One region of the Dactylosporangium sp. NPDC049742 genome, then DNA from elsewhere that is predicted to be linked to it. Evidence: riboswitches for the same ligand, from Rfam matches in the RefSeq annotation. Region 1 holds a riboswitch; each other region holds the start of a gene.
What was found. Region 1 has a riboswitch for cobalamin ahead of cobN (cobaltochelatase subunit CobN). Riboswitches for the same ligand answer to the same signal wherever they lie in the genome.
Positions count from the first base shown of each region.

Region 1 (7,717 bases):
CCGCCTGCAGCAGCGTCCAGATCTGCCCGCGGATCGCCGGCAGCTTCGCGGGGTCGAGGGCCGCGATCGTCGAGTGCTCGTCCAGGAGCTGCTCGAGGCGGGCGATGTCACCGTACGACTCGGCGCGCGCCATCGGCGGGATCAGGTGGTCGACCAGGGTGGCATGCGCCCGCCGCTTCGCCTGGGTGCCCTCACCTGGGTCGTTGACCAGGAACGGGTAGATCAGCGGCAGGTTGCCGAGGGCCGCGTCGGCGCCGCACGAGGCGGACATCCCGACCGTCTTGCCCGGCAGCCACTCGAGGTTGCCGTGCTTGCCGACGTGCACGACCGCGTGCGCGCCGAACTCGTCGGCGAGCCACCGGTACGCGGCCAGGTAATGGTGGCTCGGCGGCAGGTCGGGGTCGTGGTAGATCGCGACGGGGTTCTCCCCGAAGCCGCGCGGCGGCTGCACCATCACCACGACGTTGCCCTCGCGCAGCGCGGCGAGGACGATCTCGCCGCCGGGGTCGCGGGACGTGTCGACGAACAGCTCGCCGGGCGCCGGCCCCCAGTGCCGCTCCATCCCCTCCCGCAGGTCGGCCGGGAGCGTGTCGAACCAGCTCCGGTACCGGGCGGCGGAGATCCGGATCGGGTTGCCGCGCAGCTGGTCCTCGGTGAGCCAGTTCACGTCCTGCCCGCCGGCGGCGATGAGCGTGTGCATCAGCGCGTCGCCGTCCTTCGGGAAGCCGTCGGCGCCGACGTACCCCTGCGCGTGCATCGCCTCGAGCAGCCGCACGACGCTCGCGGGCGTGTCCAGGCCGACCGCGTTGCCGATCCGCGCGTGCTTCGTCGGGTACGCGCTGAGCATCAGCACGATCTTGCGGTCCTCGGGCCGCAGGTGCCGCAGCCGGGCGTGCGCGACCGCGGTCCCGGCGACCCGGCCGGCCCGCTCCCGGTCGGCGACGTAGACGGTGAGCCCGTCGGCGTCGATCTCCTTGAACGAGAACGGCACCGTGATGATCCGCCCGTCGAACTCCGGGATCGCGACCTGCGTCGCGGTGTCCAGCGGCGACAGCCCATCATCGTTGGCGTCCCAGGTGTCGCGGGAGCTCGTGAGGCACAGCCCCTGCAGGATCGGCACGTCGAGCGCGGCCAGGGCGCCGACGTCCCACGCCCCGTCCTCGCCGCCGGCCTGCGCGTCGGCGGGCCGGGTGCCGCCCGCGGCGAGGACCGTGACGACCAGCGCGTCCGCCTGCCGCAGCGTGTCGAGCAGCTCCGCCGGGGCGGCCCGCAGCGACGAGGCGAACACCGGCAGCGGCCGGCCGCCCGCGTCCTCGACGGCCTCGCAGAGCGTCTCCACGAACGCGGTGTTTCCCGCCAGGTGGTGCGCCCGGTAGTAGATGATCCCGACGGTCGGGCCGTCAGCCGTGGACTCCCGGTCCAGCACGCCCCACGCGGGGGTCTGCACCGGCGGCGCGAACCCGTGGCCGGTCAGCAGGACCGTGTCGGAGAGGAAGTTGTGCAGCTCGGCGAGGTTGGCGGGGCCGCCCTCGGTGAAGTAGGCGTGGGCCTCCGCGGCGACGCCGGCGGGCACCGTCGAGTGGCGCATCAGCTCCGCGTCGGGCAGCGACTCACCGCCGAGCAGCACCACCGGCGCCGGCAGGCGCAGCAGCGTGTCGAACCCCTCCTGCCAGTCGCGGTAGCCGCCCAGGAACCGCACCACGACCAGGTCGGCGCCGTCGGCCAGGGCCGGCAGCTCCGCCACGGTGAGGCGGGACGGGTTGGCCAGCCGGAACGCCGCGCCGCTCGCACGGGCGCTGAGCAGGTCGGTGTCGGACGTCGACAGCAGCAGGATCACGCCGGGGTCCTCCCTCGGGGTCCGCGCCCCAAGTCGGTCGGGAAAGGTTCCGGCGGCGGAGAGTCTCCTGGCTCCCGGATCGGCGCTCGCCTCCGGCCTTCCCGGGCTCGCACCCGGTGGCCGTCGTCTCCGGCCTCCGGGGCGCTGGGCCCGGTGGCCGTCGTCGGAGGTCCACTCCCCGGTCACAGTGGCGGGACCGTGCCGGATTCACACCGGCTTCCTCCACACGTCGCCGTACAGCACCGCCAACTCTGCCGGTCACGGCTTCCTTGAGTCAAGCTCGCCCGACCCACCTTGGGGTCGGCTTCCTTGGGTCGGGCGGGGTGCTGCGCAGTAGTATCCGGCGCGTGCAGGCTGCCAGTGGACGCGACGCTCCGGACCGGTGCCCGGGTGCCGTGCAGGTCCACGCGGCGGCCGACGGTGGCCTGGCCCGCGTCCGGCTGCCCGGCGGGCGGCTGCCCGTCCCCGCCCTCGCGGTCCTCCGCACCGCCGCCGCGGACCTCGGCGACCCCGCCCTGGAGCTCACCTCGCGCGGAAACGTGCAGATCAGAGGGCTGCGGCCGGACGCGTCGCCGGAGCTGGCGGCCAGGCTCACCACCGCGGGGCTGCTGCCGTCGGACACCCACGAGCGGGTCCGCAACATCATCGCCAGCCCGCTCAGCGGCCGCGACGGCCTCGGCGAGCTGGACGTGCGGCCGGTGGTGGCCGCGTTCGACGCCGGGCTGTGCGCCGACCCCGCGCTGGCGGCGCTGCCCGGCCGGTTCCTGGTGACCGTCGACGACGGGCGCGGCGACGTGTCCCCGCTCGGCGGCGACGTCGGCCTGCACGGCGACCGCCTCCTCCTCGCCGGGCTGCCCACCGCGGGCCGGGCCGGGGAGAACCCCGCTGAGCTGCTGCTCCGGGCGTCCCGGGCGTTCCTGGACGAGCGCGCGGCGCAGGGCGGCACCGCGTGGCGGCTGGCCGAGCTGGCCGACGGCCCGGCCCGGGTCGCGGATCGCCTGGGGTTCGCCCTCGGTACAGCCGTCGACCAGTTCGCAGGCTCGCCCGGGCCGGCGGTCGGACGGACCCCGCAGGTCGGGGGACTGGTGGCGCTGACGGTGGTCGTACCACTCGGGCTGCTGACACCGGAGCAGTCGGCGGCGCTCGTCGCGGCGGCGCCGGGGGAGATCATCGTCACGCCGTGGCGGACCGTCGTCGTGCCCGACGTGCCGGTCGAAGAAGCTGGACGTCTCGAGTCACTGCTGACGACCGCCGGCCTCGGCACCGACCCCGCGACGCCGTGGGCCGGGGTCACGGCGTGCGCCGGCCGGCCCGGCTGCGCGAAGGCCCTCGCCGACGTGCGCGCCGACGCCCGCGCGGCCGTCCTCGGCGGTCTCGACCATGCGTTGCCGGTGCACTGGGTCGGCTGCGAACGGCGCTGCGGCGCACCGAAGGGAAGGCACGTGGAGATGCTCGCGACCGCCGACGGCTACCGGGTGCTGTCATGACGGCTCAGGAGTCCGTCGCAGACGGCGCCGTCCAGGGCGGCGCCTCCGGTGCCGTCGCGGGCGGCGCCTCCGGTTTCGTCACGGACGGTGGCTTTGGGTCCGTCATGGACGGTGGCTTCGACTACGTCAAGGACGGCGCGGAGATCTACCGGCGGTCGTTCGCGACGATCCGCGCCGAGGCCGACCTGTCCGCGCTGCCCGCCGACGTCGCCCAGGTCACCGTCCGCATGATCCACGCGTGCGGCATGGTCGACCTCGCCGGTGACGTCGGGTACAGCGCGGACGTCGTGCGCCTCGCCCGCGCCGCCCTGCGCGACGGCGCCCCGATCCTGTGCGACGCGGAGATGGTCGCCTCCGGCGTGACCCGCGCCAGGCTGCCCCGCGACAACGAGGTCCTGTGCACGCTGCGCGACCCGCGGGTCCCGGCGCTCGCCCACGAGCTGGGCACCACCCGCAGCGCCGCCGCCCTCGACCTGTGGGGCCCGCGGCTCGACGGCGCGGTCGTCGCCATCGGCAACGCGCCGACGGCGCTGTTCCGGCTCCTGGAGATGATCGCGGCCGGCGCGCCCCGGCCCGCGGCCGTGCTGGGCATCCCCGTCGGGTTCATCGGCGCGGCCGAGTCGAAGGTCGCGCTCGCGGCGTCGGACCTGCCGCACCTGGTCGTGCACGGCCGCCGGGGCGGCAGCGCGATGACGGCCGCCGCCGTCAACGCCATCGCGGACGAGAAGGAATGACCACAGTGGACACCGGTCGGTTGTACGGCGTAGGACTCGGCCCCGGCGACCCGGAGCTCGTGACGGTGAAGGCGGCCCGGCTCATCGCCGCGGCACCCGTCGTCGCGTTCCACAGCGCCCGCCACGGGCGCAGCATCGCCCGGTCGATCGCCGCGCCGTACCTGCGCGACGGCCAGATCGAAGAGGCGCTCGTCTACCCGGTCACCACCGAGGAGGTCCGCGACTACCGGGCCCTCATCGAGGAGCACTACGACGCGTGGGCGGCCCGGCTCGCCGCGCACCTCGACGCCGGCCGTGACGTGGTCGTGCTCTGCGAGGGCGACCCGTTCTTCTACGGCTCGTACATGCACATGCACAAGCGGCTGTCGCACGCCTATGCGACGGAGGTCGTGCCGGGCGTCACCTCGGTCTCGGGCGCGTCCGCGGTGCTCGGCCGCCCCCTCGTCGAGCGCGACGAGGTGCTCACCGTGCTGCCCGGCACGCTGCCCGTCGAGGACCTGGCCGCGCGGCTCGCCAGTACCGACTCCGCCGCCGTCATGAAGCTCGGCCGCACGTTCGGGGCCGTCCGGGACGCCCTGGAGCGCGCCGGCCGCCTCGACGACGCCTGGTACGTCGAGCGCGCCACCACCGCCAACGAGCGCGTCGCCCCTCTGTCCACTGTGGACCCGGCCGAGGTGCCGTACTTCTCCCTCGCCCTGCTGCCGAGCCGCATGCACGAGGAGACGGCGTCGGCGCTGCGGTCCACGCCGCCCGCGGTCGCCGCCGGCGAGGTCGTCGTCGTCGGGCTCGGCCCGGCCGGCCGGGACTGGCTCACCCCCGAGGCCCTGGCCGCGGTCGAGGCCGCCTCCGACCTCGTCGGATACGCCCCGTACCTGGCCCGGATCCCGGCCAACCCCCGCCAGCGCCGGCACGCCTCCGACAACAAGGTCGAGTCGGAGCGCGCCGAGTTCGCCCTGTCCCTCGCGAAGGACGGCCACCGCGTCGCCGTCGTGTCGTCCGGCGATCCGGGCGTGTTCGCGATGGCGGCCGCGGTACTGGAGATCGCCGCCGAGCCCCGCTGGAAGGACGTCCCGGTGCGCGTCCTGCCCGGCCTGACCGCCGCCCAGGCGGTGGCGAGCCGCGCGGGCGCCCCCCTCGGCCACGACTTCTGCGTGCTGTCACTGTCCGACCGCCTGAAGCCGTGGGACGTCATCGCCGCCCGCCTCGAGGCCGCGGCCGGCGCCGACCTCGTCATCGCCATCTACAACCCGGGCTCGAAGAGCCGCACCTGGCAGGTCGAGGCCGCCCGCGACCTGCTGCTGCGCCACCGCTCCCCGGAAACCCCGGTCGTCCTGGGCCGCGACGTCGGCGGCCCGCAGGAGCGCGTCCGCGTGGTGCGCCTCGCCGACCTGGACCCGTCCGAAGTGGACATGCGAACCCTGCTCATCGTCGGCTCGTCCCAGACCCGCACCCTGACCCGCGGCGACGGCGCCCCCGTCGTCTTCACCCCCCGCCGCTACCCCTGACCCCGCCCGGGGTTCCGACGCTTCCGACCTGCACGCGCTTCTGTCTTTCTTGACCTTCCGCCGCACCTCTGACCGCCTCCGGACGTCGCCCCTGACCGCCCCGGCTGCCGCCCTCTGGCCGGGCCTCGGCCACTGCCCTGACAGCCCCGGCTGCCGCCCTCTGACCGCCTCCGGCCGCTGCCCTGACCCGCCCTCGTGGCGGGACGTTGCGCGCCGCAGGTCCGGTTCGCAGGTCCGGTTCGCAGGTCCGGTTCGCAGGTCCGGTTCGCAGGTCCGGGCTCAGCGCCGCGGGCTCGGTGTCGTGGGCTCGGTGTCGCGGTCCAGGCTCAGCTGGGTCCCGGTAGCCGCCGGTTCGAGCGAGCCACCACGGATCGACGCGCGCCGGGAACGACGGCGCCGACCCCGCTGCCCCTCGTCGAGGCGGGCGCCGGCCGCAGCCGGGCTGCGGCTATGCCGCCCCGCGTCGTCGAGCCGCCTCGCGTCGTCGAGCCGCCTCGCGTCGTCGAGCCGTCCCGCGTCGTCAAGCCGTCCGAGCCCCGCCAGCGGGACTCGGACGAGCCGCCACGACACCCAAGGGCGGAGCGAGCCATCACGGCATCAACACGCGCGCGATGGCTGGCTGGGCGGCGCCGCAGGTCGATTCGTGGGCAGTGCTGACGTTTGGCGTTCGTTGCGTGGCGGCGGGGCGGCGCTGACGTTCCCGGCGGCGGCTCCGCTTGTCTTCCACCGTACCTCAGCGTTCCTAATTGATCTCCGATGGCGTGAGCGCCCGATTACCCAACGCTTCAGAGGGATCCTAGACGCTCCCCGCGGGTGCCTTCGTCAGGTACAGCTCCAGGATCGCGGGCAGCGGGGCCACTCCCGGGCCGCCCGCCTCGACCCAGGCGGTCAGGTCGTCGATCACGGCGTCGTCGAGCAGGTAGCCGAGCCACACCGGCCGGGCACCCGCCCGCCGGGCGGACGGGGTGGGGTGCACGACGACGATGTTGGAGCGGGCGCACGCGTCCAGGCACCCGCTGACCCGGACCCCCGCCGCCCCGAGTGCCTGGCGGAGCCGCGCCACCTGGCCGGCGTGGTCGACGTCCGGGTGCTTGCGCGGCGAGCCGCAGCAGCAGTCGCGGCACACGGTGACGAGGGGTCGATCCACCCGTAGAGCTTACGGCCGGGCCAGGATCTCGCCGTGCAGGATGGACAGCCACCCGTCGGGGGACGCGGCCCAGGCGCGCCAGCCGTCCGAGAGGCGCTGCAGGTCCGATGGGGTCGAGCCGCTCGCCAGGGCCTGCGTCGCCATCGCCGAGGCGCGGACCCGGTCCGCCCACATGCCGCCCCACCACGAGCGGTCCTCGTCGTCGGCGAAGCACCACGTCGAAGCTGTCGCCGTCACGTCGGTGAAGCCCGCCGCGCGCGCCCATGACAGCAGGCGGCGGCCGGCGTCGGGCTCGCCGCTGTTGGCGCGGGCCATCCGCTGGTACAGCGCCATCCACTCGTCCAGCTCCGGCAGCTGCGGGAACCACGTGAACGCCGCGTAGTCGCTGTCCCGTGCGGCCACGTAACCGCCGGGCCTGCACACCCGGCGCATCTCGCGCAGTGCCTGCACGGGGTCCGCGACGTGCTGCAGCACCTGGTGGGCGTGGACCACGTCGAAGCTGTCGTCGGGGAAGTCCAGCGCGTGGACGTCGCCGACGACGTACGAGATGCCCTGCACCCCCGCCTTCGTGACCTCCAGTGCTTCCGCGGTCGCCTCCAGGGCGGTCACCGCACCGGGGGCCACCGCCAAAGCCAGGTCGGCGGTGATCGTGCCGGGGCCGGCGCCGACGTCCAGCAGGGTCATGCCCGGCCGGAGCACCGGCAGCAGGTACGCGGCGGAGTTCGCGGCGGTGCGCCAGCGGTGGGAGCGCAGGACCGACTCGTGGTGTCCGTGGGTGTAGACGTTGTTGGGCATGTCCCAGACTCTAATATTCGCGTCTCTAATAATGGGAGAAGATTCCCATTCAGTGGACACCGTAAGATCGCCGGAGTGAGAACGTCGCTGCTCGTGCTGGCCTACTTCGCGTTCATCAGCCTCGGGCTCCCCGACGGCCTCCTCGGCGTCGGCTGGCCGTTCATGGCCGGCACCTTCGACGTGTCGACCGAGTCCGTCGGCTACCTGCTCGT
Region 1 covers NZ_JBFANF010000101.1:1,947-9,663, forward strand. Annotated here, with positions in the region: gene cobN (cobaltochelatase subunit CobN) at 1-1,837, opposite strand, end outside; cobalamin riboswitch at 1,877-2,099, opposite strand; gene AB0J72_RS55415 (precorrin-3B synthase) at 2,185-3,324, shown strand; gene AB0J72_RS55420 (precorrin-8X methylmutase) at 3,429-4,058, shown strand; gene AB0J72_RS55425 (precorrin-2 C(20)-methyltransferase) at 4,055-5,563, shown strand; gene AB0J72_RS55430 (hypothetical protein) at 6,360-6,710, opposite strand; gene AB0J72_RS55435 (methyltransferase domain-containing protein) at 6,720-7,505, opposite strand; gene AB0J72_RS55440 (MFS transporter) at 7,581-7,717, shown strand, end outside.

Region 2 (7,717 bases), on a different contig from region 1:
GCGCGGATCACGGCCGCGGGCCGGGCCAGGCTGCGGGCCGCCGCGCCGACCTACCTCGCCGGCATCGAGGCGCACTTCACCAGCAGGATGACCGCGGCCGAGGCGCGCACGGTCGCGACGGCATTGGAAAAAGTGCTCAAGGGGTAGATACTCACCGGGCATGGAGAAGGGCCCGGGTCGTGACCTCGCGCACGCGCTGCGCACCGGCCCGTTCTCCGCGGCGCTGCACCTCGCCATCGAGGACCGCGGCATCCGCCTCGACGAGATCCAGCAGCAGCTCGCCAGCAAGGGCGTCAGTGTCAGCATCACCACGCTGAGCTACTGGCGGCGGGGGCGCAGCCGCCCCGAGCGGCCCGAGTCGCTCAAGGCCGTCCGGCTGCTCGAGCAGATCCTGGCGCTGCCCGAGGAGTCGCTGATCGTGCAGCTCGGGCCGCGCCGCCCGCGGGGGCGCTGGCTGAGCCAGCCGCCGGGCACCATCGACGTCGACCGGCTGTTCAGCGACGGCACCAGCGTGGCGAAGATGGTCGGCGAGCTCGACCGGTGGATGTACCACGAGCTGACCAGGCTGAGCCTGCACGACCTGTACGTCGTCGGGCCCCATCGGCAGGAGCTGGGCCTGACCTGCCGGCAGGTGCTGCGGGCCAACATCGACCGGGTCTCCCGCACCGTGGCGGTCTTCCTCACCGACGACCCGGCCGCGAAGGTGACCATCAGCGCGATCCGCAACTGCCGCATCGGCCGGGTCCGGTCCGACGCCGGCGGGCTCGTCGCGGCGGAGATCATCTTCGACCGGATGCTGGCGCAGGGGGAGACGGTGGTGCTGGAGTACCAGTACCGCAGCGACTCGCTCTCCGCGACCGACAACTACTACCGGGGCTTCTCGACCCCGGTCACGGAGTACGTGCTGCAGGTGCAGTTCGACCACGACGCGGTGCCGGCGCGCTGCCGGCGGTTCGAACGTCGCGCGCTCAACGCGCCGGACCAGGGCGTGTGGGAGACGTGGATCGGCTCGACCCACGGCGCCCACGTCGTCGCGTCCGACGTACCCCCCGGCATCGTCGGCATGCGATGGGAGTGGGAGTGAGCCTCGTTGATCACTCCCACCCCCGGGTGGTGACCGGGCGCCCGATGTCGGCGGGCGCCCGGCCGGCTTTCAGGAGGCGCTGATCGACACGTCGTCGAGGACGAAGCTGGTCTGCAACGACCAGTCCTCGACGCCGTTGAACTTCAGCGTCACCGTCTGCCCCGCGAACGCGCTCGCGTCGATGACCTTCTCCACGTACCCGTTGGTCTTGTCCAGGTTCGTGTACGTGGCCACGGTGGTGCTGCCGAGGGTGACGGTCAGCTTGTCGTAGACCAGGTTCTCGGTCTCCGCGGTGGTGATGCGGATCCAGAAGCGCAGCTGCACGGTCGTGCAGCCGGACGGGACCGCGACGGGCTGCGAGACGGTGTCGGTCTGCACCTGCCCGCCGCCGTTGAGCCACGCGTTGCGGGTGCCGCCGCGCGCCGGGTACTGCGACCACGTGCCGATCACGTTCGCGGTCGCGGTCCACGGCGACGTGCCGCTCTCGAAGCCACCGTTGCCGACGGGCTGCGAGGGTGTGCAGCCGCCGCCACCGGTGGTGACCGTCCAGGTGAACTGGGCCGACGCGGTCTTGTTCGCCGCGTCCTTCAGGGTCACCGTGACGTTCGAGGTGCCCGCCGTCGTCGCGCTGCCGGTGATCCGACCGGTCGACGCGCCGATGGACAGCCCGGCCGGGAGGCCGGACGCGCTCCAGGTGTACGGCGTGGTGCCGCCGCTGCCCTGGACCTGCACGTCGACCTGCTGGCCGACGACGGAGCTCTTGTTGCCCGGGTTGGTCACGGCCGGGTCGGTCGGCGTGCCGCCGCCGATGAACGCCGTGTACAGCAGCACGTTGGGCGAGCCGCTCCCCGCGCTGGTGATCTTCCCGGTGGTGCCGTTGTTCACGAGCGCGTCGCGGACCTGCGCCGGCGTCGCGTTCGGGTTCGCGCCGAGGTACAGCGCGGCGGCGCCGGCCACGTGCGGCGACGCCATCGAGGTGCCCGTCATCGTCGCGCTGCCGGTGTTGCTGGAGTACGACGCCGACACGATGCTCGTCCCCGGCGCGAACAGGTCCAGGCACGAGCCGTAGTTGCTGGTGCTGTTGCGGGCGTCGGAGCTGTTGCTGTTGCCGACGGTGATCGCCGCGCCGACCCCCTGCGGGCTGTAGTAGCAGGCGTCGTCGCCGTTGTTGCCGGCCGCCTGCACGAACTGCACGCCCGAGCTGATCAGGCTCGACACGGCGCTGTCCATGGCCTGGCTGCTGCACCGGCTGCCGCAGCCGATGGAGTAGTTCGCGACCGCCGGCTTCTGGGCGTTGGTGCGCACCCAGTTGATCCCCGCGATCAGGTCGTCGTTGGTGCCGCTGCCCTGGCAGTTCAGGACGCGGACCGAGACGAGGTTCGCCTTCTTCGCGATGCCGTACGTGGTGCCGACGGCGGTGCCCGCGACGTGCGTGCCGTGGCCGTGGCAGTCGGCGGGGTTGCTGTCCCCGTCGACGATGTCGGTGCCCTGCTTCACCCGGCCGCTGAACTCGGTGTGGCTCGCGTTGAGGCCGGTGTCCAGCACGTACACGGTGACGCCCTGGCCCGGGTTCGCCGGGTAGGTGAACGCCTGGTTCAGGGGCAGGCTCCGCTGGTCGATGCGGTCGTCGCCCCAGTTCGGCGGGTTGTTCTGGGTGTCGAGCACGGTGATGCGCTGGACCGCCTCGACCGACGCGACGGCCGGGTCTGCGGCCAGCCGCTGCGCCTGCTGCACGGACATGTTCGCCGAGAAGCCCCGCTGCACGCTGTCGAACACGTGCCGGGTCTGCCCGCCGAACCGGCCGGTGAGCCGCTGGGCCTGGGTGGCGATCGCGGTGGAGCCGTCCTTCAGCGTGACGATGTAGCGGCCTGCCACCGCGTCGGGACTGTCCGCGTACAGGATCGCGCCTTGCGCGACGGCCGCCGCCGGCGCGGCCACCGCGAAGGCGCCGGCCAGGGCCGCCACGAGCGCGGTGCCGGCCGCCGTAATTCGGTGGAACACGGTGAGACCTCCTCCGAGGGGATGCCAGCTCCGTGGCCGGGTCCGGTTGACGCCGACCCCGGAGGGCTGGAGCAGAAGGTAGGAGGACACGACCGGCGAAGGTCACCCCGCTGAACAGACGGCGACGATCTGCGCCGTCAAAACTGTTTATGAGTTGCGCGTGCTCACCGGCAGTGACCGGCGGATCGGTTGAGAAGTCAGCCGACGATGAGCCGACCGGCCAAAAGCTGCGTCGAATGGTGCGGGGAAAGATTGCTTCGTGCGAGGCTGGCCGCGGCACCCGCACCAGCTCAGGAGGCATGGATTGAGCAACAACCTGGACGTCGCGCTGAAGAGCGCGATGAACATCGAGGGGGCGTTCGCGGTCGCGCTCGTCGACTACACCAGCGGCATGACGCTGGGCACCCTCGGCGGCGGCGCCGACTTCGACATCACGGTGGCCGCGGCCGGCAACACCGACGTCGTACGGGCGAAGCTGCGCACCATCGAGATGCTCGGTCTCGGCGAGCCGATCGAGGACATCCTCATCACGCTCGACAGCCAGTACCACATCATCCGGCCGCTGCACTCCCGCAACGGCCACGGGCTGTTCCTGTACGTCGCGCTCGCGAAGGCGCGCGCCAACCTCGCGCTGGCCCGCCACCAGCTGCGCGCGATCGAAGAGGGCCTCGAACTGTGACGTCCAGCTTCTTCGGCGGCGCCCCCGACGCGGACGGCCTGCCGCGCAGGGAGAGCCTCGAGCCCGGCGGCGGCGGCGTCGGTCAGCTGCAGCAGCCGCGGCTGGGCGCGCGGCCGGAGCCGCTCGACGCCGCCCTGTCCCCGGTGCGCGCCGCGATGGCGGACCTGCGCCTGCGCGTGCCGGGGGTCCGCGGCAGCGTGCTCGCCGGCGTCGACGGCCTGCTGGTCACCTATGACCTGGGCGCGTACGACGCCGGCGGAGGCACCGAGCCGCACGACGCGGCCGCGCTGGCGGCGACGACGTTCGGCCTGGGCCGGCAGGTGGCGCTGGTGCTGGGGCAGTCACCGTTCCGGGACGCGACCATGCGCAACGACGGCGGCTACTTCACCGTGTACGCCGTGGACGGCAGCACGCTGCTCGCGGTGCTCGGCAGCGACGGGCTCAACGTCGCCCGCCTGCACCTGGAGGCCCGCCCGACCTGCCAGCAGCTCGCCGCGCTGCTCTGAGCCCCGCCCCGGCCCCGGTCCCGCCCGGCGCTGTGCCCGCCCCGCGCGGCGCCGGTCACCAGCGGTCGTGGTGCACGGCGTCGGCGAGCGGGGCCCGGCGGCGCCAGCCGTGCCGCTCCAGGTCGGGGACGGACTCCAGGTGGGTCACCGGGCCCAGGCACAGCCACGCGACCGGGCGGATGCCGGCCGGGACGCCCAGCAGCTCACGGACGAACGGCTCGCGGTAGAACGACACCCAGCCGACGCCGAGCCCCTCCGCGGTCGCGGCCAGCCACAGGTTCTGGATGGCGAGGCAGACGGAGTAGAGGCCGGCGTCGGCGATCGCGTGCCGGCCGAGGACCGCCGGGCCGCCGCGGCCGGGGTCGTACGTGACGACCACCGACAGGGTCGACTCCAGCACACCGTCGATCTTGATGCGGGCGAAGGCCGCGGCCCGGTCGGCGTCCAGCGTCGCGGCGAACGTGTCGCGTTCGGTGCGGACGTGGTCGTGGAAGGCGCCGCGCAGGGCGGGGTCGCGGACGAGGACGAAGTCCCACGGCTGGGACAGGCCGACGCTCGGCGCGGCGTGGGCGGCGCCCAGCACGCGGTCGAGGACGTCGCCGGGGATCGGCGCGCCGTTGAACTGGCCGCGCACGTCGCGGCGGCGGTGCACGACGTCGTACAGGTCGGTGCTCATCAGGGCAGGCTCCCGCTGCTCGTGGCCGCCCGTCACGGACGGCCGGTGACCGCGAGGCCGGTCTTCGGACTCTCGGATCAACGCCTGCACCGTCCGCCTTCCCAGCCCTGGGGCCAGTGACCGCGCACCGCTGGTGCGCATGGACGGCAGCTCCCCGATCACCGCGGCGGGCCCGTGCCGGATTCACACCGGCTTCCCGATTCTCCCCGGTCGCCCGGGGCACCTCGCTTCAGTTCGTGCCGTCCGGCAGCATACGCGGCGGCCCGGCCGGGCCGCGGCGATTGCGGACCGCCGGGGCTCAGGGCACACAGAGCCGGTAGTGGGTGGTGAGCCGGCCGTCCTCGACGAGGTGGAACGCGAGCGCCGGCGGCGGCCCGGGCCGGTCCCGGCTACCGCGGCGGGCGCGCGTCGGCCGCGGCGGTCTCGCGGCTACCGGGGTGGTGCGCGTCGCCCGCGGCGGTCTCGATGTGCTACCGCAGCAGGTGTGCGCTGCCCGCGGTTTCGAAGGCGGCGCGGACGTCGGCGATGCCTTCGGTGAAGTGGGCCCAGCTGTCGACGTGGACCGGGACCACGGTCTTCGCGTCCAGGAGCCTGGCCGCCGCCAGCATCCCGGCCGCGCCGAGGGTGAGGTCGGCGTCGCCGAGCAGCGCGGTGCGGGCCCGGCCGCCGAACAGGATCGCCACGTCGACGGACGGGAAGCGCTCCGCGACCGCGGCGACGACGTCCAGCGACGCGTTGTCGCCGCTGACGTAGACGGTCGGCAGGCCGTCGCCGTGCAGGACGAACCCGGTGACCGGGCCGGTGAGGTGCTCGGTGCCGTCGGGGCCGTGCTGCGCGGGGACGGCGGTGACCCGCACGTGGCCGTCGCCGCCGGGGCGGGGCAGGTCGGTGTGGGACCACGGCTCCAGGTCGGTGACCTGGCCGCCCAGTCGGGCGGCCGCCGCCGGGGTGCTGAGCACCACCGGTACCGACGCCGCGAACGCACGACCGAGGGTGTCGAGGTTGTCGGGGTGCTGGTCGTGCGAGAGCAGCACGACGTCGACGGCGCCGGCGTCCTCAGGGGTGCCGGCAGCGGGCTCGGTCTTGGTCAGCACGCGGCTGCCGAGCGGGTACTGCCCGGGCGGGTCGAACGTGGGGTCGGTGATGAACGTGACGCCACCGACGCCGAACACCACGGTCGGGCCGCCGAATCGCTGGAACTGCATCGTCATGGCTTCACCTTCGCCGGTCCCGGCGCCCGCCGGCAGTGGCTGGAACGCCATCCTCCGATACGATCGAGCCATGACGCGCTCGGCGACGACGGTCGGGGTGCTCATCGGCGACGGCGCGCCGATGCTGGAGGTCGCCGTGGCGCCCCGGGTGTTCGGCGTCGCGGCCGTCTTCGACGTGCGGACCGTGGGGGAGCACCCCGGCCCCCTGGCGACGACGGCCGGCATCGCCCTCACCGCCCCGCACGACCTCGACGACCTCGACACCGCCGGCGTCGTCGTCGTGCCCGGCTGGCGGGTGCCCGGCGGCGCGCCGGTCGCGCCCGGCATCCTCGACCGGCTCCGCCGCGCGCACGACGAGGGCGCCACCGTGGTCGGGCTGTGCCTGGGCGCGTTCGTGCTCGCCGAGGCCGGCCTGCTCGACGGCCGCCGCGCCACGACGCACTGGCGGCACCTGCCCGAGTTCGCTTCCCGCTTCCCCGCGGTCGACGTCGTCGAGGACGTGCTGTATGTCGACGAGGGCCCGGTCGTCACCAGCGCCGGCAGCGCCGCGGGCCTCGACGCCTGCCTGCACCTGCTGCGCCGCGACCACGGCCCGGCGCTCGCCGAAGCGGCCGCCCGCGCCCTCGTCGTCGCCCCGCACCGGGCCGGCGGGCAGGCCCAGTTCATCGAGCGCCCGGTCCCGCGGCTGCGCGCCGGCGACGCCGTGGGCGACGCGATGCGCTTCGCCCTGGAACACCTCGACGACCCGGCCCTGGACGTCGACCGCCTCGCCGCCACCGCCCACCTGAGCCGCCGCACGTTCGACCGCCGCTTCCGCCAGGCGACCGGCTCGTCCCCGCTGCGCTGGCTGCTCCAGCAGCGCGTCCTGCGCGCCCAGCACGTCCTGACCACCACCGACCTGGACATCGACGCGGTCGCCCGCGCGTGCGGCTTCACCGACGGCGTCGCCCTGCGCCCCCACTTCCGCCGCCAGGTCGGGATCCCGCCGCACTCGTACCGCGCCAGCTTCCGCACCCCCTGACGCCGCCCCGGCTCGGCGGTCCGGCGGCTCAGTGGGGGAGCAGGAGGGCGGGCAGCTCGCGCAGTGAGCCGATCCGGTGCGCCTCGCCGGGTGGGGCGGTGCCGGGGCGGTCGAGGTGGACGGCGCGCAGGCCGGCGGCGCGGGCGGGCAGGACGTCCAGGTCGTGGCGGTCGCCGACGCTCACGACGGTCTCCGGGGCGAGGCCCCAGCGGCGGCACGCCTCGGTGAAGACGGCGGGGTCGGGCTTGAACAGGCCGAGGGTCTCGGCGGTGTAGACGGGGCCGGCGAGGTCGCGCAGGCCGATGCGGGCGAGCTTGGCGGTCTGCTGCTCCTCGATGCCGTTGGTGAGGACGGCCGTGCGCAGTCCGGCCTGCCGGATCGCCGCCAGCGCCGGGCGGGCGTCGGGGTAGGCGGCCCACGACTGTTCGTACATCAGCAGAAAGCCGGAGAAGAGGGTGTCGAGCCGCCCGTCGTCCTCGCAGGGGGTGCCGACGGCGGCGAGGAAGTCGCGGAGCCGGCCGCGGCGCTGCTGCTGGAAC
Region 2 covers NZ_JBFANF010000029.1:35,330-43,046, forward strand. Annotated here, with positions in the region: gene AB0J72_RS30840 (helix-turn-helix domain-containing protein) at 1-147, shown strand, start outside; gene AB0J72_RS30845 (hypothetical protein) at 161-1,084, shown strand; gene AB0J72_RS30850 (S8 family serine peptidase) at 1,154-3,085, opposite strand; gene AB0J72_RS30855 (hypothetical protein) at 3,426-3,764, shown strand; gene AB0J72_RS30860 (roadblock/LC7 domain-containing protein) at 3,761-4,270, shown strand; gene bluB (5,6-dimethylbenzimidazole synthase) at 4,326-4,946, opposite strand; cobalamin riboswitch at 4,984-5,188, opposite strand; gene AB0J72_RS30870 (MBL fold metallo-hydrolase) at 5,417-6,157, opposite strand; gene AB0J72_RS30875 (helix-turn-helix domain-containing protein) at 6,228-7,178, shown strand; gene AB0J72_RS30880 (HAD family hydrolase) at 7,207-7,717, opposite strand, start outside.
Region 2: another riboswitch for cobalamin. It lies ahead of bluB (5,6-dimethylbenzimidazole synthase); the one in region 1 lies ahead of cobN (cobaltochelatase subunit CobN).

Region 3 (7,717 bases), on a different contig from region 1:
CGACGAACGACAGGTTGGTGCCGACCTGCACGATCGCGTCGACGTCCGGGGCGTCGAGCTCGGCGACGACGGCGCGGAGGCGTGCGGAGGGGACGCGGGCGATGTCCGTCGCGGTCGGGCAGCGCAGGCCCGTGATGGCGGCGACGTCGAACCCCGCCTCGGTGAAGAACCGGCCGACTTCGCGGTCGGCGATCGGCTGGTACGGCGAGAACACCGCGATCCGGTGGCAGCCGAGCTCCCGCAGGGCGGCGCGGCACGAGCTGGCGCCGGTGGTGACCGGGAGGCCGGTGCGGGCGCGCAGGCGGTCCTCGAACGCGGCGTTGCCCTCCACGCCGCCCCAGAACGTCTCCGCGGACATGCCCATGACCATGCGGTCGGGTTCGGCGGTGAGGACGTCGCGCACGGCGGTGCCGATGGAGGCGCGGATCTGCACCAGCAGCGCCTCGAAGCCGGCGTCGTCGCCCATCGCGGGGTTCGGGATGTGCATGGAGCCGGCGCGGAACGCCACCCCTGGCACCCGGGCGCTCCAGTAGTCGTGCTCGACGACGGTGTTGGTGCTGGGGACGATGACGCCGAAGACGGCGCGCGGCCCGACGGCGTTGGTCATGCGGTCAGCTCCTGACAGACGAGGGAGACCATGCGGTGTGCCCGCGCGCGGGCGGCGGGTCGGTCCAGCAGCAGCGCGTCGAGCAGAAGCGGCGAGACGATCGCGGCGACGGCGTCCTCACGGTCCTTCGCCGACGTGCCCGCGGCGCGCAGCACGGTGTGGAACGGCGCCAGCAGGTCGGTGACGTACCGCTGGCGCAGCGGCACCGCCGCCGGGTCGGAGGCGGCGGCGACGACGAGGGCCTGCAGGAACGCGCCGACGGGCCGGTCGCGGAGCCGGTCGCACAGCTGGTCGACGGCGGCGTGGAGGTCCTGCGCCGGCTCGCCGGTCGGCGCGCCGGGCGGCAGCGGCGCGACGTCGATCAGCGCGCCGAGCACCGCGCCGGGCGTGGGCCAGTGCCGGTAGATGGTCGACCGGGACACGCCGGTGACCTGGTGCAGCCGCTGCGCGGTCAGCGCCGCCGCGCCCTCGGCCAGCAGCAGCTCCAGGGCCGCGGTCAGCACGACGGTCTCGGTGTCGGAGGTGGGGCCGGCGGGGCGGCCAGGTCGGGTCACGAGCGTTGACGGTACACCTTGTACGCGAAACTATTAAGCGATACATTCCGCACCGGAAACTGCTGCCGAGCCTGGAGGCACCCATGCGCCCGCACGTGGAGATCGTCGACGAGCGTGACCTGATCTGGCACCTCGCCGAGTTCCAGCACGCCGCCGGCACCGCCGAGCAGCGCAACCTCAGCTACGACGAGGAGGACGGGTCGGCCTCGCTGAAGGTCCGCTTCACCAGCGACTGGTCGCGGCCGGCCGGCGTACACGACGCGGACACCGAATGGTTCGTGCTGTCCGGCCAGGTCGTCGTCGGCGACACCGTCCTCGGGCCGGAGGGCTACTGGACGGCGCCCGCCGGCGTGTGGACCCCGCCGGTCACGGCGGCCGCCGGCACGGAGATCCTGCTGTTCCGCGAGTACGGCGACTGGCACTTCCACCCCGAAACGAAGGACCGCGAAACCGTGCGGCCCGACCAGAAGCTCGTCGTGCTCGACAGCGCCCAGATGCCGTGGATCGACGTCAAGGACGGCTCCCCCATGCGCTTCGACCTCGGCGGCACGCCGGTGCCGGGGCTGTTCATCAAGCTGCTGCACCGCGACGAGAAGACCGGCTTCTACACCCGGCTCATCAAGGCCAAGCCCGGCTGGCGGGAGGTGCCGCTCGCGCACCACCCGTGCTCCGAGGAGGCGTACTGCCTCGACGGCGGCTTCGACTACAACTTCGGCAAGATGTGGCCCGGCACGTACTTCTGGCGCCCGCCGCTGATCCGCCACGGCGACTTCACCGCCGACGCCGAGGCCGGCTGCACGTGGATCGTGCGCTCCGACGCGGACCTCGTCGACTGGTACACCGACAACGCCCGCGTGCAGATGCACGGCGACGCCACCAACTGGGGCGACGGCTTCCCGCACAGCGCCGCGCCGCGGTTCATCGAGCCGGTCCGCTCCCGCAGCATCGGCCGCTGGAGCGACCCCACGCACCAGTGACGCAGCCGACACCCGCTCCCGCGGCGGTGCGTATGTATGGTGATGAGTGCAGCTGGTTCGGCCGGTCCTCCGGGACCGGCCGTGGCAACAGGGAATCCGGTGCGAATCCGGGACTGCCCCGCAGCGGTGAGTGGGAACGACCGCCGTCATTGAGCACTGGGCCGCGAGGCCTGGGAAGCGACGGCCAGTAGGCGACCCTGGACGACATCCAGGGTCACGCCCGCGAGTCCGAAGACCTGCCAGCGCACCGCGCGCCGCCCGGCGTGCGGTGGTCGGAGGCCGCGCGGGACGGCCGACGCCATCGACCGGCCACGCGGCGCGCGGCCGGTGGCGTCCCCCCGTGCCAGTCCGGCCGTCGTGACTGTGCACCGAGGGGACACATGAGCACCACATTCGGGCTGAGCACCGTGCTCGGCTACCCGCGCATCGGCGGAAACCGCGAGCTGAAGCGGGCCGTCGAGGCCTACTGGGCCGGCGCCATCGACGAGGACACCCTGGAGCGCACGGCGGCGACGCTGCGCGCCGACGTGTGGCAGACGCTGCGCAACGCCCGCCTCGCGGCGATCCCGTCGAACACGTTCTCCTACTACGACCACGTCCTCGACACCGCCGTCGCGGTCGGGGCGACACCCACGCGGTTCACCGCGCTCGGGCTGTCGAAGCTCGACACGTACTTCGCCATGGCCCGCGGCGTGGACGCCGAGCCCGCCCTCGAACTGACGAAGTGGTTCGGCACCAACTACCACTACCTGGTGCCGGAGATCGGGCCCGACACCGTCTTCGCCGCCGACCCGGCCAAGGCGCTGCGGGAGCACGCCGAGGCCCGCGCCCTGGGCATCGAGACCCGGCCGGTGCTGGTCGGACCGGCCACGTTCCTGCTGCTGGCCAAGGGCGACGACCCGTTCGCCCGGCTCGGCGACCTGGTCGGCGTCTACGCCGAGATCCTCGCCGCCCTCGCGGATGCGGGTGTCTCGTGGGTACAGCTGGACGAGCCCGCCTACGCCACCGACCGCGGCCCGGACGAGATCGACGCGCTGCGCCGCACCTACGCCCGACTCGGCGCGCTCAGGGCCCGGCCGAAGCTCTTCGTCGCCACGTACTTCGGCGAGATCGGCGACGCGCTGCCGGCCCTGCTGGACACGCCGGTCGAGGCGATCGGCCTCGACCTGGTCGCCGGCCCCGGCAACCTCGACCGGCTCGCGGCCGCCGGACCCCTCGGCGGCAGGACGATCGTCGCGGGGCTCGTCGACGGCCACAACGTCTGGCGCACCGACCTGCGCGCCGCGGTCGCCGCCGGGGCGGTCGTCGCCGGCCTGGCCGACCACGTGGCGGTGTCCACGTCCTGCTCGCTGCTGCACGTGCCGGTGGACCTGTCCGTCGAGACGCGCCTCGACCCGAGCCTGCACGAGCGGCTCGCGTTCGCGCGGCAGAAGGTCGACGAGGTCGTGCTCCTCGGCCGCGCGCTGCGCGACGGCACGGCCCACCTGCCCGCGCCGCTGCCCCCGCCCCCGGCGGCGTGGCGGCACGACGAGGTGCGCGCCCGGCTCGCCGCCCTCACCGCCGCGGACCGGCGGCGCGGCGACGCCACCGCCCGCGCCGCCCGCCAGCAGGAACTGCTCGGGCTGCCCGACCTGCCGACGACCACGATCGGCTCGTTCCCGCAGACCGCCGAGCTGCGCGGGGCCCGCGCCGCGCTGGCCGCCGGCACCCTCGACGACGAGGGCTACGCCGCGCTGATGCGGGCCGAGGTCCGGCGGGTCGTCCGGCTGCAGGAGGAGCTCGGCCTGGACGTGCTCGTGCACGGCGAGCCGGAGCGCAACGACATGGTGCAGTACTTCGCCGAGCAGCTGTCCGGGTTCGCCGCCACCGAGCACGGCTGGGTGCAGTCGTACGGCTCCCGCTGCGTCCGCCCGCCGATCCTGCACGGCGACGTGGCCCGCAGGGCGCCGATGACGGTCGGGTGGGCCACGTTCGCCCAGTCGCTGACCACCCGGCCGGTCAAGGGGATGCTCACCGGCCCGGTCACCATCCTCGCGTGGTCGTTCGTCCGCACCGACCAGCCGCTCGCCGGCACCGCCGACCAGGTCGCGCTCGCGCTGCGCGACGAGTGCCGGGACCTCGAGGCCGCCGGCATCCGGGTGATCCAGGTGGACGAGCCGGCGCTGCGCGAGACGCTGCCGCTGCGCCGGACGGCACAGGGGGCGTACCTGGACTGGGCGGTCGGCGCGTTCCGGCTCGCGACCAGCGGCGTCGCCGACGGCACGCAGATCCACACCCACCTGTGCTACTCCGAGTTCGGCGACGTCATCACCGCGATCGACGCCCTCGACGCCGACGTCACCAGCATCGAGGCGTCACGGTCGAAGATGGAGGTGCTCGACGACCTCGCCGCCATCGGGTACCGGCGCGGCGTCGGACCCGGGGTGTGGGACATCCACTCGCCGCGGGTGCCGTCGCGGGAGGAGATGGCCGAGGCGCTGCGCCACGCGGTCGCGGCCGTCCCGGCCCGGCGGCTGTGGGTCAACCCCGACTGCGGCCTGAAGACCCGCGGCTACGCCGAGGTCGAGGCGTCGCTGCGGCATCTCGTCGCGGCCGCCGCCGAGGTCCGCGCCGGCTGACCCGTCCGTGGCACGTGCCGGCGCCTCAGGTGGGTGCCGGCACGTGCCGTTGGCGTTTGCGGCGTCGGTACAGCGGAAGCCCGGTCGTCGGCGCTCGTTGACGATCGGGATGGCGTCAGCACATGTTGACGATGTCGGCGGCGTCAGCTTATGCTGACGGTATGACTGTGATCGACGAGCTCGGTCGCGCCGCGCACGACAGCGACCACGACGTCGCACTGCGGGCCGTCGCCCGCCTGCGCCGCCTGACCGAGCAACTGGAGGCCGAGCGGGTCGCCGCCGCCCGCCGGGACGGCTGGTCGTGGCAGGACATCGCGCTGCGGCTCGGCGTGACCAAGCAGACCGTGCACCGCAAGCATCGCAGCGCCGGCGACGACTGATGCGCCGCTACTGCTGCCGTCGACCGCGAACGCCGGTCGCCATCACCGATCGCAACGTCGTCGCGAGGAGGACTGATGTTCCGCGGTAGCCACCCCGACCTGGGCTGGACCATGGGCCGCGCCGTGCTGCGGGCCCGCGAGCTCGGCCACCCCCGCACCGGCAGCGAGCACCTGCTGCTCGCGCTCACCACCGGCACCGACGAGGTCGCCGCGGTGCTCGCCCGGCACGGCGCGACCGAGCCCGCGGTCCTCGACGCCGTGTGCCGGGCCGCGCCGCTGGGGGCCGGCGTCGCCGACGACCGCCAGGTCCTCGGGTCGCTCGGGCTCGACGTCGACCGGCTCCTCGAGGGTGTCACCCCGGCGACCCTCGACCGGGTCACCTGGCGGGAGCCGCTGCTGCCCCTCGGCGCGGCCAAGGCGCGGCGGTGGGCCGCGCAGATGCGGCCGCCGATGGGGCTCGACGCGCAGGCCGCCTTCGAGGCGTCGCTCCGGCTCGCCCTCGCCCGCCGCGAGCGGGACCACCGCACGGAGCACCTCGCGTTCGCGCTCACGGCGCTCGACCCCGGCGCCGCCTGGACGCTCGACACCGCAGGCGTGGACCTCGCCGGGCTCCTCGCCGACCTCGGCCGGTCCTTCCCGCCGCCGCGGCGCAACCTGATCCTCCGCGCGGACCGCCGCCTGTGGCACCGTTCGCGCCACAACGACCTCGTCGCCCGGTACCAGCGAACCACCGGCCGCACGGTCACCTCACCCGGCGCGCTCCCCGCCGTCATCGCCGGCCAAACGATGTAACGACCCGGTCCAGTCTTACGGCTTACAGGGTGAGGGCGGCGGCGGGTGGCCGGACGGCGTTTTAGGCATACTGGCCCCTACGGGGAGGGGTTTCACCATGTCGATGCTCAAGGGCGCCAACCTGCCGGTGCAGGCGCCGGCGGTCCGCGCGGTCCTGGGATGGCAGTCCGGCGCCGGCGTGCCCGACGCCGACGGTTCCGCGTTGCTGCTGGTCAACGGCAAAGTCCGCGACGACAGCGACTTCGTGTTCTACAACCAGCCGTCGCACCCGGCCGGCGCGGTCCGGCACGAGGGGAAGGCGACCGCGGGGACCCAGGTCACCGACACGGTGTTCGTCGATCTGGGCCGGGTGGAGCCGTCGATCGAGCGGATCGTGCTGGCCGCGTCCGCCGACGGTGGCACGTTCGGGAAGGTGCCGGGGCTGCACATCCGGCTCCTCGATGCGACGAGCGGTGCGGAGGTCGCCCGCTTCGACAGCCCCGGTGCCACGAGCGAGACGGCGTTCATCTTCGGCGAGTTGTACCGGCGGGCCGGGCAGTGGAAGTTCCGGGCGGTCGGGCAGGGGTACGCCTCGGGGCTGGCGGGACTGGCCCGCGACTTCGGCATCTCGGTCGACGACGCTCCCCCACCCACGCCCGCCGCTCCCGCGCAGCCGGCGTCATACCCGCCGCCCACCTCGAACCTGCCCATGTCGCCGACGCCCCCGGTCGCGCCGCCTGTTCCTGTCGCGGCACCTGTTCCTGTCGCTGCACCGGCTCCTGTCGCTGCACCGGCTGCTGTCGCGGCACCGGCTCCTGTCGCGCCGCCGGTCGCACCCGCAGCGCCCGCCGCGCCGGTGCGGTTGACGAAGGTGACACTGACCAAGCAGGCGCCGACGGTGTCGCTCGCCAAGCAGGGCGGCCGGTCCGGTTCGCTGCGGGTCAACCTCAACTGGAGCATGCGCTCCCTCGGCAAGCGCGGCCTCTTCGGCAAGCAGAAGACCGCCCACCTGCCCGACCTGGACCTCGACCTGTGCTGCCTGTGGGAGCTCATGGACGGCCGGAAGGGCATCGTCCACCCGATCGGCGACAGCTTCGGCGAGCTGGACCGCCCGCCGTACATCATGCTCGACGGCGACGACCGCACCGGCGCCAACGAAGCGGGCGAGAACCTCACCATCAACCTCGACCACACCGACAAGTTCCGCCGGATCCTCATCTTCGCGAGCATCTACGCCGGCGCCACCTCGTTCGCCGGCCTCGACGCCGTCGCCACCCTGTTCCCCCAGCACGGCGCCCCGATCGAGATGCGCCTCGACGAATGCACCGTCGAGTCCCGCGCCGCCGCCCTGTTCCTCATCGAGAACATCAACGGCGAGCTCGTCGTCCGCCGCGAGTCGCGGTACATCGTCCAGGCCCCCGGCCAGTACCGCAACGACGCCGTCGACGCCGCCTACAACTGGGGCATCAAGTGGGTGACCGTCCCGGGCAAGAGCTGACCACCCCGCCCCGCGACGACCGTCCGCAGCCGCCGCCGCAGCCGCCGCGAGCTCCCAGGCAACGCCGCCAACCGCAGCACCTCGGCCTCGGTGAGCTCGTGCCGGCCCGCCAGGGCCAACGCCGCGACGTACGGCCGGACCTCCGCCGCCTCGAGCAGCCTCACGACATGGTGCAGGACGCGCAGCAGCACGCCACGGTCGGCATTGGGATGCCCGGCGACAACGCGCAGCAGATCGTTGAACTGCCACGTTTCATAATCGCCGTCCAGCACACGCACCAGCGTGCCGGCAGCGGCCTGCGGTCGCCGCGCC
Region 3 covers NZ_JBFANF010000016.1:108,764-116,480, forward strand. Annotated here, with positions in the region: gene AB0J72_RS21585 (arylmalonate decarboxylase) at 1-607, opposite strand, end outside; gene AB0J72_RS21590 (TetR/AcrR family transcriptional regulator C-terminal ligand-binding domain-containing protein) at 604-1,161, opposite strand; gene AB0J72_RS21595 (DUF4437 domain-containing protein) at 1,245-2,138, shown strand; cobalamin riboswitch at 2,175-2,397, shown strand; gene metE (5-methyltetrahydropteroyltriglutamate--homocysteine S-methyltransferase) at 2,519-4,756, shown strand; gene AB0J72_RS21605 (helix-turn-helix domain-containing protein) at 4,918-5,136, shown strand; gene AB0J72_RS21610 (Clp protease N-terminal domain-containing protein) at 5,212-5,928, shown strand; gene AB0J72_RS21615 (TerD family protein) at 6,026-7,405, shown strand; gene AB0J72_RS21620 (hypothetical protein) at 7,360-7,717, opposite strand, start outside.
Region 3: another riboswitch for cobalamin. It lies ahead of metE (5-methyltetrahydropteroyltriglutamate--homocysteine S-methyltransferase); the one in region 1 lies ahead of cobN (cobaltochelatase subunit CobN).

Region 4 (7,717 bases), on a different contig from region 1:
CGCCGCACGGGGAAAGGCGCTGCTTGCCGGCGCCGGCCCGGACGGATGCGCCTGCGACGACGTCGCCACTGTCCTGCACGGTGATGCCGCACAGGACAGCAGCACACCGCCACTCAGAAGTCGTCGTCGAAGCTGACCGTGCCCGTCACGCCGACCTGGTACGCCGACACCCGGCGTTCGAAGAAGTTCGACAGCTCCTGGACGTCCTGGAGCTCCATGAACGCGAACGGGTTGCGGCTGCCGTACAGCGGCGCGATACCGAGGGTGGCGAGCCGCCGGTCGGCGACGTGTTGCAGGTACTCGCGCATGTCCGCGAGGGACATCCCGGAGACGCCCTGTTCCAGGAGGTCGGCGGCGAACTGCACCTCGCACTCGACCGCTTCGGCGAGCATCTCGCGGACCTGCGCCTCCAGCTGGGAGTCGAACAGGTCGGGTTCTTCCGCCCGTACCGTGTCGACGACGTCGAACGCGAAGGCCATGTGCATCGACTCGTCGCGGAAGACCCAGTTGGTGCCCGAGGCGAGGCCGTGCAGCAGGCCGCGGGAGCGCAGGTGGTACACGTAGGCGAAGGCGCCGTAGAAGAACAACCCTTCGATGCAGGCGGCGAAGCAGATGAGGTTGAGCAGGAACGCGCGCCGGTCGTCGCGGGTCTTCAGCTCGTGCAGGTCGCCGAGGGAGTCGATCCAGCGGAAGCAGAACTCGGCCTTCCGCGCGATCGACGGGATGTTCTCCACGGCGGCGAACGCCGCGGTCCGTTCGGCGTCGTCGGTGACGTACGTGTCCAGGAGGTTCAGGTAGGGGCGGCGGCCAGGTCGATGAGGGCCCGCTGCGGCAGCTCCCAGGCGGTGCGGTACAGCTCGCGCACGTCATCGGGCAGGTCGGCGACGTCCTGCACCGAGCCCTCGGCGCGCTTGATCTGCTCGCGGATCGCCGCGGTCCACAGCCCGCGGGCCTTGAGCTCCCGCACCAGGTACGTGTTGAGCTGCAGGAACTCACCCGACATGGTCTCGCGTTTGAACAGGTTGGACACCTGCGGCTCGATGCACTCGTAACACCCGGCGATGGACGCGATCGTCGCGGTCGGCGCGATCGCGATCAGCAGCGAGTTGCGCAACCCACTCGCCGCGACCTTCTCACGGAGCAGGGCCCAGCGCTCACCGTCGGTGGGTGCGCCCCACAGGTCCGGGTGTAGCTCGCCGCCGGCGGCACGGGTCTCGGCGTACGCGGGGTGCGGCCCGAACCGCTCCGCCAGGTCCGCCGACGCTTCCAGGGCGGTGAGGTAGATCTCCTCCTGCACCCGCGTCGACAGCTCGCGGGCGGCGGGGGAGTCGAACGGCAGCCGCAGCGCGAAGAACGCGTCCTGCAGTCCCATGAGGCCGAGCCCGACCGGCCGCCAGCGTGGGTTGGACGCGGCGGCCTGCTGCGACGGGTAGTAGTAGATCGAGTCGAGCTCGTCGCGGGGCGAGTCGACCAGGAAACACGACGACATCTGGGTGTGCGCGGTGCCGGAGTTGAACAGCGTCGGCGAGCTCGGCAGATACGCGAGCGACGACATGAGCCGGTAGAAGCCGATCGCCTCACCCGGCGTCTGCGACAGCCCGCACGCGACGCGCAGCAGCCAGTACTGCGGGGTCTCCACGACCAGCCGGGACAGAGGGTGGCGCAGCAGGTACCGGTCGGCGACGGTCCGCAGGCCGAAGTACTCGAAGCGCAGATCACCGTCGACCTCGACGGCATCGTCGAGCTTGCGGGCGTTCCGCGCCACGAACGCCGCGGTGTCGTCGCTGATGAGGCCCTGCTGGTGCGCGTGCCGGATCGCCTGGCTGAAGCTGGCGACGCCCTGCCCGCGGACCTCCTTGTCGACGTACGCCGCGAGCAGCCGCGCCGCGAGCCGCGAGTACTGCGGCTCCTCACCGATCAGCTCCGCCGCCGTCTGGATCGACAGCTTGTCCAGCTCCGCCGTCGTCGCCCCGTCGTACAGACCGCTGATCGTCTTCGTCGCCACCCGCAGCGGGTCGACCTCGTCGAGGTCGGCGACCCACCGCTCGACCGCCTTCACGATCTTGTTGACGTCGACCGGCTCCAGGTCGCCGTTGCGCTTGCGGACCTGCATCGCGTGCCGGCGCTGCTCCGGCGCCTTCCCGGCCGTCGCCTGGTCCTGCGTCACCGTCATGTGCTCCCCCTCGTCGCCTGCTCATCACCACCGGATGGACGCAGGGGGAAGCCCGCCACAGAAAGGCGCACGCGAGGAGCACCTGGCGATGGCGTCAGCCGTCCCACGCGGCATCCGACCACCGCACGCCGCCCTCGGCGCGCGGTGCGCTGGCAGGTCTTCGGACTCGCGGGCGCGACCGTCTCCGGTCACCTACTGGCCGTCGCTTCCCAGACCCCGGAAGGTCCAGTGCTCAATGACAGCGTTCGTTCCCACTCACCGCTGCGGGGCAGTCCCGGACTCACACCGGGTTCCCTGTTGCCACGACCGCACCGAAGCGCGGCCGAACCACCGCCGGGCACTGCGTGCCAGTAGGACCAGTACGCCGACGCCGGCGGGGTGTTGACGCACGGCTCCGTGGCGGCGGTGGGCTTGCCGTTGATCCGGCAGATGAAGGCGAGGCCCCAGCGCTGGGTGCCGGTGACGGTGAACCCGGCGCCGCTCAACGCGGCAAGGTCATTCGGCGGGTCGCCGAGCCGGCAGCCCTTCTGGACGCCGCCGCCGAACGTGGTGAAGTCCACGACGACGGTGACCCCGGTGCCCGGCGCGCACGCGGCGGCGTGCGCCGCCTGCGGTGCCGGGTCGGCAAGGACCAGCGCGCCGGTGACGGCGAACGCCGCGCAGAGCCCGGCGAGCCACCTCCGCGACACGGTTTATGCCCTGCGCCATGGCCCGGTTCACGCGGCACACGCCAGGGTTGGCGCCGCGGCCTGCGAGCCGGCGGCGGTGAGGGTGGCGAAGCTGGCGCCGGTCAGACCCAGGCACGGCCTGCGCGGTCGGGCGGATCGCGGTGGCCGGGTCGAACCCGGTCGTCGTGTAGGCGATCGCGCCGCGGTCGGCGGCCGGGCCGGAGCAGCGCACCTGCAGGCCGAGCAGGAATCCGCGGGCCTTGAGCCATGCGACCGGCCGCCCGGCGACGCGCAGCGCCTGCGCGGCGAGGCCGGTGCTGTTGGCATTGCTCGACGCGGTGTCGGCCGCGGTAGGTCGGCCCGTAACACTCGATGATCACGCAGTCGTCGGTCAGTGTCGCCAGGACGCCCGCGATGTTATGGCGTCGCCAGGCGTCGAAGTGGTCGGTGAGCTGGTTCATTTGGCCTGCCTCGGCGCCTCGGCTCAGGGCCGGTGGTTCGACGAGCGAACCGCGTATGCCCAGTGGCACAGTTGGGCGGTGACCCCCTGATTGCGGCCGACCATGTCCTGTACAACGCCAAGTCGGGCGGCTGTGACATGACCTCGGTCGATGCCTCGGCGCTCAGCAAGCCCAACATCCTGAACCCCGAACGGGCACAGGTTCGGCGCGGTCAGGGCTGCAGGAGCACGCGCTGGGCGGCGCGCTCCAGCAAGGCCCGGTCGGTCGCGGCGGCGAGGGTGTCATGGGCCGGGTGGCTCAGCACCTGGACGATCGCGATGTCGAGATTCAGCGCCTGCAGCGTCCGTTCGGTCTGGGGCCCGGCGTGACTGCCGCCGGGGGTACGGATTCCGCCGATCAGCAGGACCGTTGTGCGCTCGTTGCGCACGGCGGCCGCGACGATCGGCATCGGCGTCACCACGGTCAGGCCGGCGACGTCGTCGAGCAGTTCCGTCAGCCGCACTGCCTTGGGGCCGCCCGAGATCCCGACCGCCATGCCCGGCTGGACGAGGCCCAGCGCCTCCTGGACCTCGTCCGGGGCCGGCCGATGCGCTGGCCGTGCCGGCTGCTCCTCGCCGATCGGCATGGCTCCGCCGCGGACCCGGTGCAACAGCCCGCGATCCGCGAGCACCTCCAGGTCCCGGCGGATCGTCGGGATCGACACGTCGAAGCGCTCGCTCAGCTCGTGCAGGCCGATGCCGCCGAGTTCGCGGGTCGCCGCGACGATCCCGGCGCGACGCGTCTCGATGAGCACGTCAGGCCTCCTCGATCACCGTTACCGCACCGGCCTCGACAACGCGGCCGCCGACTTCAGCGGCGTGCTCGCCATGGTTGATCGCGATGACGAACGGCGGGCGCCGCACGACCTCGACCGTTTCGGGCACGTCGTGGCGGACCGGGAGCCCTGCCTGAGGCAGGATCCGGGCCAGCAGTCGCTCGAGGCCGGCCGCGTCCGGGCGGGTCGAGACGTACCAGGCCGTGCCGCCACCGTGCGCTTTGCGGGTGACGGCCGGACCTCCGGCCGCCGGTCCGTCCGTGTAGGTCAGCACGACCTCCGCGGTGTCGACGACGAGGTCCTCGGCCCACACATCGGCGGCCGTGCCGTCCGAGAGCTCGATGTGCCGGCCCTGTCGCAGCGGCAGGAACTCCTCGACGGTCACGCCGAGCAGGTCGCGGAGCGCCCCCGGATGCGCATCCCCGTGCACGGTGTCGTTCGCGTCGACGATGCCGGAGAAGTACGACACGAGCAGCGTTCCCCCGCCGGTGACGTATGCGTCGAGGTTCTTCGCCGCCGCGGCCGTCGTCAGGTACAGCGATGGTACGACGACCAGCGGGTACCTGCTCAGGGCCGCCTCTGGGTGGACGAAGTCGACGGTGAGGTGGGCCTTCCACAGCGCCGTGTAGTACGCCTCGATCCGCTCGCGGTATGCCAGGTCCACGGATGGGCGCCATTCCAACTCGAGCGCCCACCACGACTCCCAGTCCCACACGATCGCCACGTCGGCCTTGACCCGGGTGCCGCGCAGCCGGTCCAGCCCGGCGAGGCGTCCGCCGAGCTCGGTGACCTCGCGCCAGATCCGGGTGCTGGTCCCGCCGTGCGGCAGCATCGCCGAGTGGAACTTCTCCGCCCCGAACCGCGAGGCCCGCCACTGGAAGAACAGCACCGCGTCGGCGCCGCGGGCCAGGTGGGCCAGGCTGTTGCGGGCCAGCTCGCCGCGCCGCTTGGCGATGTTGCGGGGCTGCCAGTTCACGGCGCTCGTGGAGTGCTCCATCAGCATCCACGGCGCTCCGCCGGCGAGGCTGCGCGTCAGGTCCGCGCACATGGCCAGTTCGATGTGCGGATCGTCGCGTTCGGCCTGCAGGTAGTGGTCATTGGCGACGACGTCGACCTCGCCGGCCCACTTCCAGTAGTCGACCCACTTGCAGTTGGCGATCATGAAGTTGGTGGTGACCGGTACCTCGGGCGACAGGCCGCGCAGGATGTCGCGCTCCCGCCGGAAGTTCTCCAGATGGACGTCGGAGCAGAACCGGAAGAAGTCCAGCTGCTGCGCCGGGTTCACCGGTGTCGGCGCTGCGTGTGGCGGCTCGATCTCGGCCCAGTCGCTGTAGCGCTGGCTCCAGAACGTCGTGCCCCATGCGGCGTTGAGCGTCGGCAGGTCGCCGTGGCGGTCCTGCAGCCAGCCGCGGAACGCCTCGGCGCAGCCTGGGCAGTAGCAGTGCGGGTTCACGCCCGCGTACTCGTTGTGGACGTGCCACAGCGCGACCGCCGGATGCTCGCCGTAGCGGCGGCCCAGCTGCTCGGTGATCGTGGCGGCGGCCCGCGCGTACTCAGCCGAGCTGGGACAGAAGCTCTGCCGGCCGCCCTGTCCGAGGACGTGGCCTTCGCGGTCGATGAGCCGCGCGTCGGGGTAGCGGTAGGTCAGCCACGGCGGCGGAGCCGCGGTCGGCGTGGCGAGGTCCGCGCGGATCCCGTTGGCATGTAGGAGCTCCAGAACTCTGTCGAGCCACTCGAAGGTGTACTGCCCCTCGGTGGGCTCGAGCATCGCCCAGCTGAAGATGCCGACGCTGACCAGGTTGACACCGGCTTGCCGCATCAGCCGGACGTCCTCGGCCCAGACCTCCTCAGGCCACTGCTCCGGGGCGTAGTCGCCGCCGTAGGCGATGGCATCGAGACCGCGGGGAAACCACGGCGACGGTTGAAGCTGGTCCATCTTGCGACTCCTGGCTGTGAACGCTCCCGGTTCGATAGCGGCAGCATAGCGCAGGCATCACGCGTGAATTAACCTCCGCGCAATGTATTGACAGCACGTCTAGGACGGCCAAAACTGTGAGCGCTCCCGGTCGTTCACCCCGATCGCCGCAGCGATGGACGTCTGTCGGAGGGTGCCGGAGCGCCGTAGTCACACGGCCGTTTCGTTTCTCCCGCTCGCCCTCGTCGCCGCGGTGACCTACGCACGTTGGAGACCAAGATGACCCCGAAACTCCGTACGTTGTTCGCGGTCGCAACCGCGAGTGCGCTGCTGCTGACCAGCGCCTGCGGATCCAGCGACGACGGCACGCCCCAGAACACGGCCACCGGCAAGGTCGAGCTGACCTTCTGGTCGTGGGTGCCCGGCATCGACAAGGTCGTGGCCCAGTGGAACGCCGCCAATCCCGACATCCACGTCACCGTCAGCAAGCAGGCGCAAGGTGACGAGGAGGTCACGAAGGTCCTCACGGCCAACAAGGCCGGCAACCCGCCGGATCTCTTCCAGGCCGAGTATCAGGCGCTTCCCACGCTGGTCAGCAACGGCGCCGCGGCTGACCTCAGCAAGTACTCCGCCGACGCGAAGGGCAAGTTCGCCCCCGGCGTGTGGAGCACGATCACGCTCGGCACCGACGCGGTCTACGCGATCCCGCAGGACTCGGGTCCGATGATGCTGTACTACCGCGCGGACGTTTTCGAGCAGCTCAGCCTCAAGGTGCCGACCACCTGGGACGAGTTCGGTGAGGTCGCCAAGCAGGTCCGGCAGAAGGACCCGAAGCGCTACCTGACCACCTTCTCCGCCGGCGACCCGGGCTGGTTCGCCGGACTCGCCCAGCAGGCCGGCGCCAAGTGGTTCGGCGTCAGCGGCGAGACCTGGTCCGTGCAGGTCAACGACGCCGCGACCAAGAAACTCGCCGAGTACTGGGGCGGCCTGGTCGCCTCCGGCGCGATCGACAACAAGCCGATGTACACCCCCGAGTGGAACAAGGCCCTCAACGACGGCACCCTGATCGCCTGGCCCAGCGCCGTCTGGGGCCCCGGCGTGCTGTCCGGCAACGCCCCCGACACCGCCGGCAAGTGGAAGATCGCGGAGATGCCGCAGTGGACCGCCGGCGAGCACAAGACCGGCAGCTGGGGCGGCTCCTCGACGGCCGTCGCGGCGAAGTCCAAGAACATTGCGCAGGCCACCAAGTTCGCCATCTGGCTCAACACCGACCCGACCGCGGTCGCCGGCCTGATCAAGGAGGGCGGCATCTACCCGGCCGCGACCGCCGCACAGTCCGGCGGGGAGCTGTCGAAGGCGCCGGCGTTCTTCAGCAACCAGCCCGATTTCTACAAGCTCGCCCAGCAGATCGCCAACTCGGCGGCGGGCGTCACCTGGGGCCCGAACGTGAACGTCACCTACGCCACCTACAAGGACACCTTCGCCAAGGCCATCACGGCGAAGACCCCGTTCCCCGCGGCGGTCGACCAGATGCAGAAGGCCACCGTCGACGACCTGAAGAAGAACGGGTTCAAGGTCTCCGAATGACACGCCGCTCCGCGCGTACAGTGCCCAGCCGGGTGCCGTACGCCTTCCTCACCCCGGCGATCGGCCTGTTCGCCCTGTTCATGGTCGCGCCGATCGGCT
Region 4 covers NZ_JBFANF010000022.1:83,732-91,448, forward strand. Annotated here, with positions in the region: partial or broken gene AB0J72_RS25935 (ribonucleotide-diphosphate reductase subunit beta) at 114-797, opposite strand; partial or broken gene AB0J72_RS25940 (ribonucleotide reductase N-terminal alpha domain-containing protein) at 800-2,173, opposite strand; cobalamin riboswitch at 2,324-2,503, opposite strand; partial or broken gene AB0J72_RS25945 (hypothetical protein) at 2,503-2,808, opposite strand; gene AB0J72_RS25950 (DeoR family transcriptional regulator) at 3,514-4,095, opposite strand; gene AB0J72_RS25955 (beta-galactosidase) at 4,097-6,052, opposite strand; gene AB0J72_RS25960 (extracellular solute-binding protein) at 6,311-7,618, shown strand; gene AB0J72_RS25965 (sugar ABC transporter permease) at 7,615-7,717, shown strand, end outside.
Region 4: another riboswitch for cobalamin. It lies ahead of AB0J72_RS25940 (ribonucleotide reductase N-terminal alpha domain-containing protein); the one in region 1 lies ahead of cobN (cobaltochelatase subunit CobN).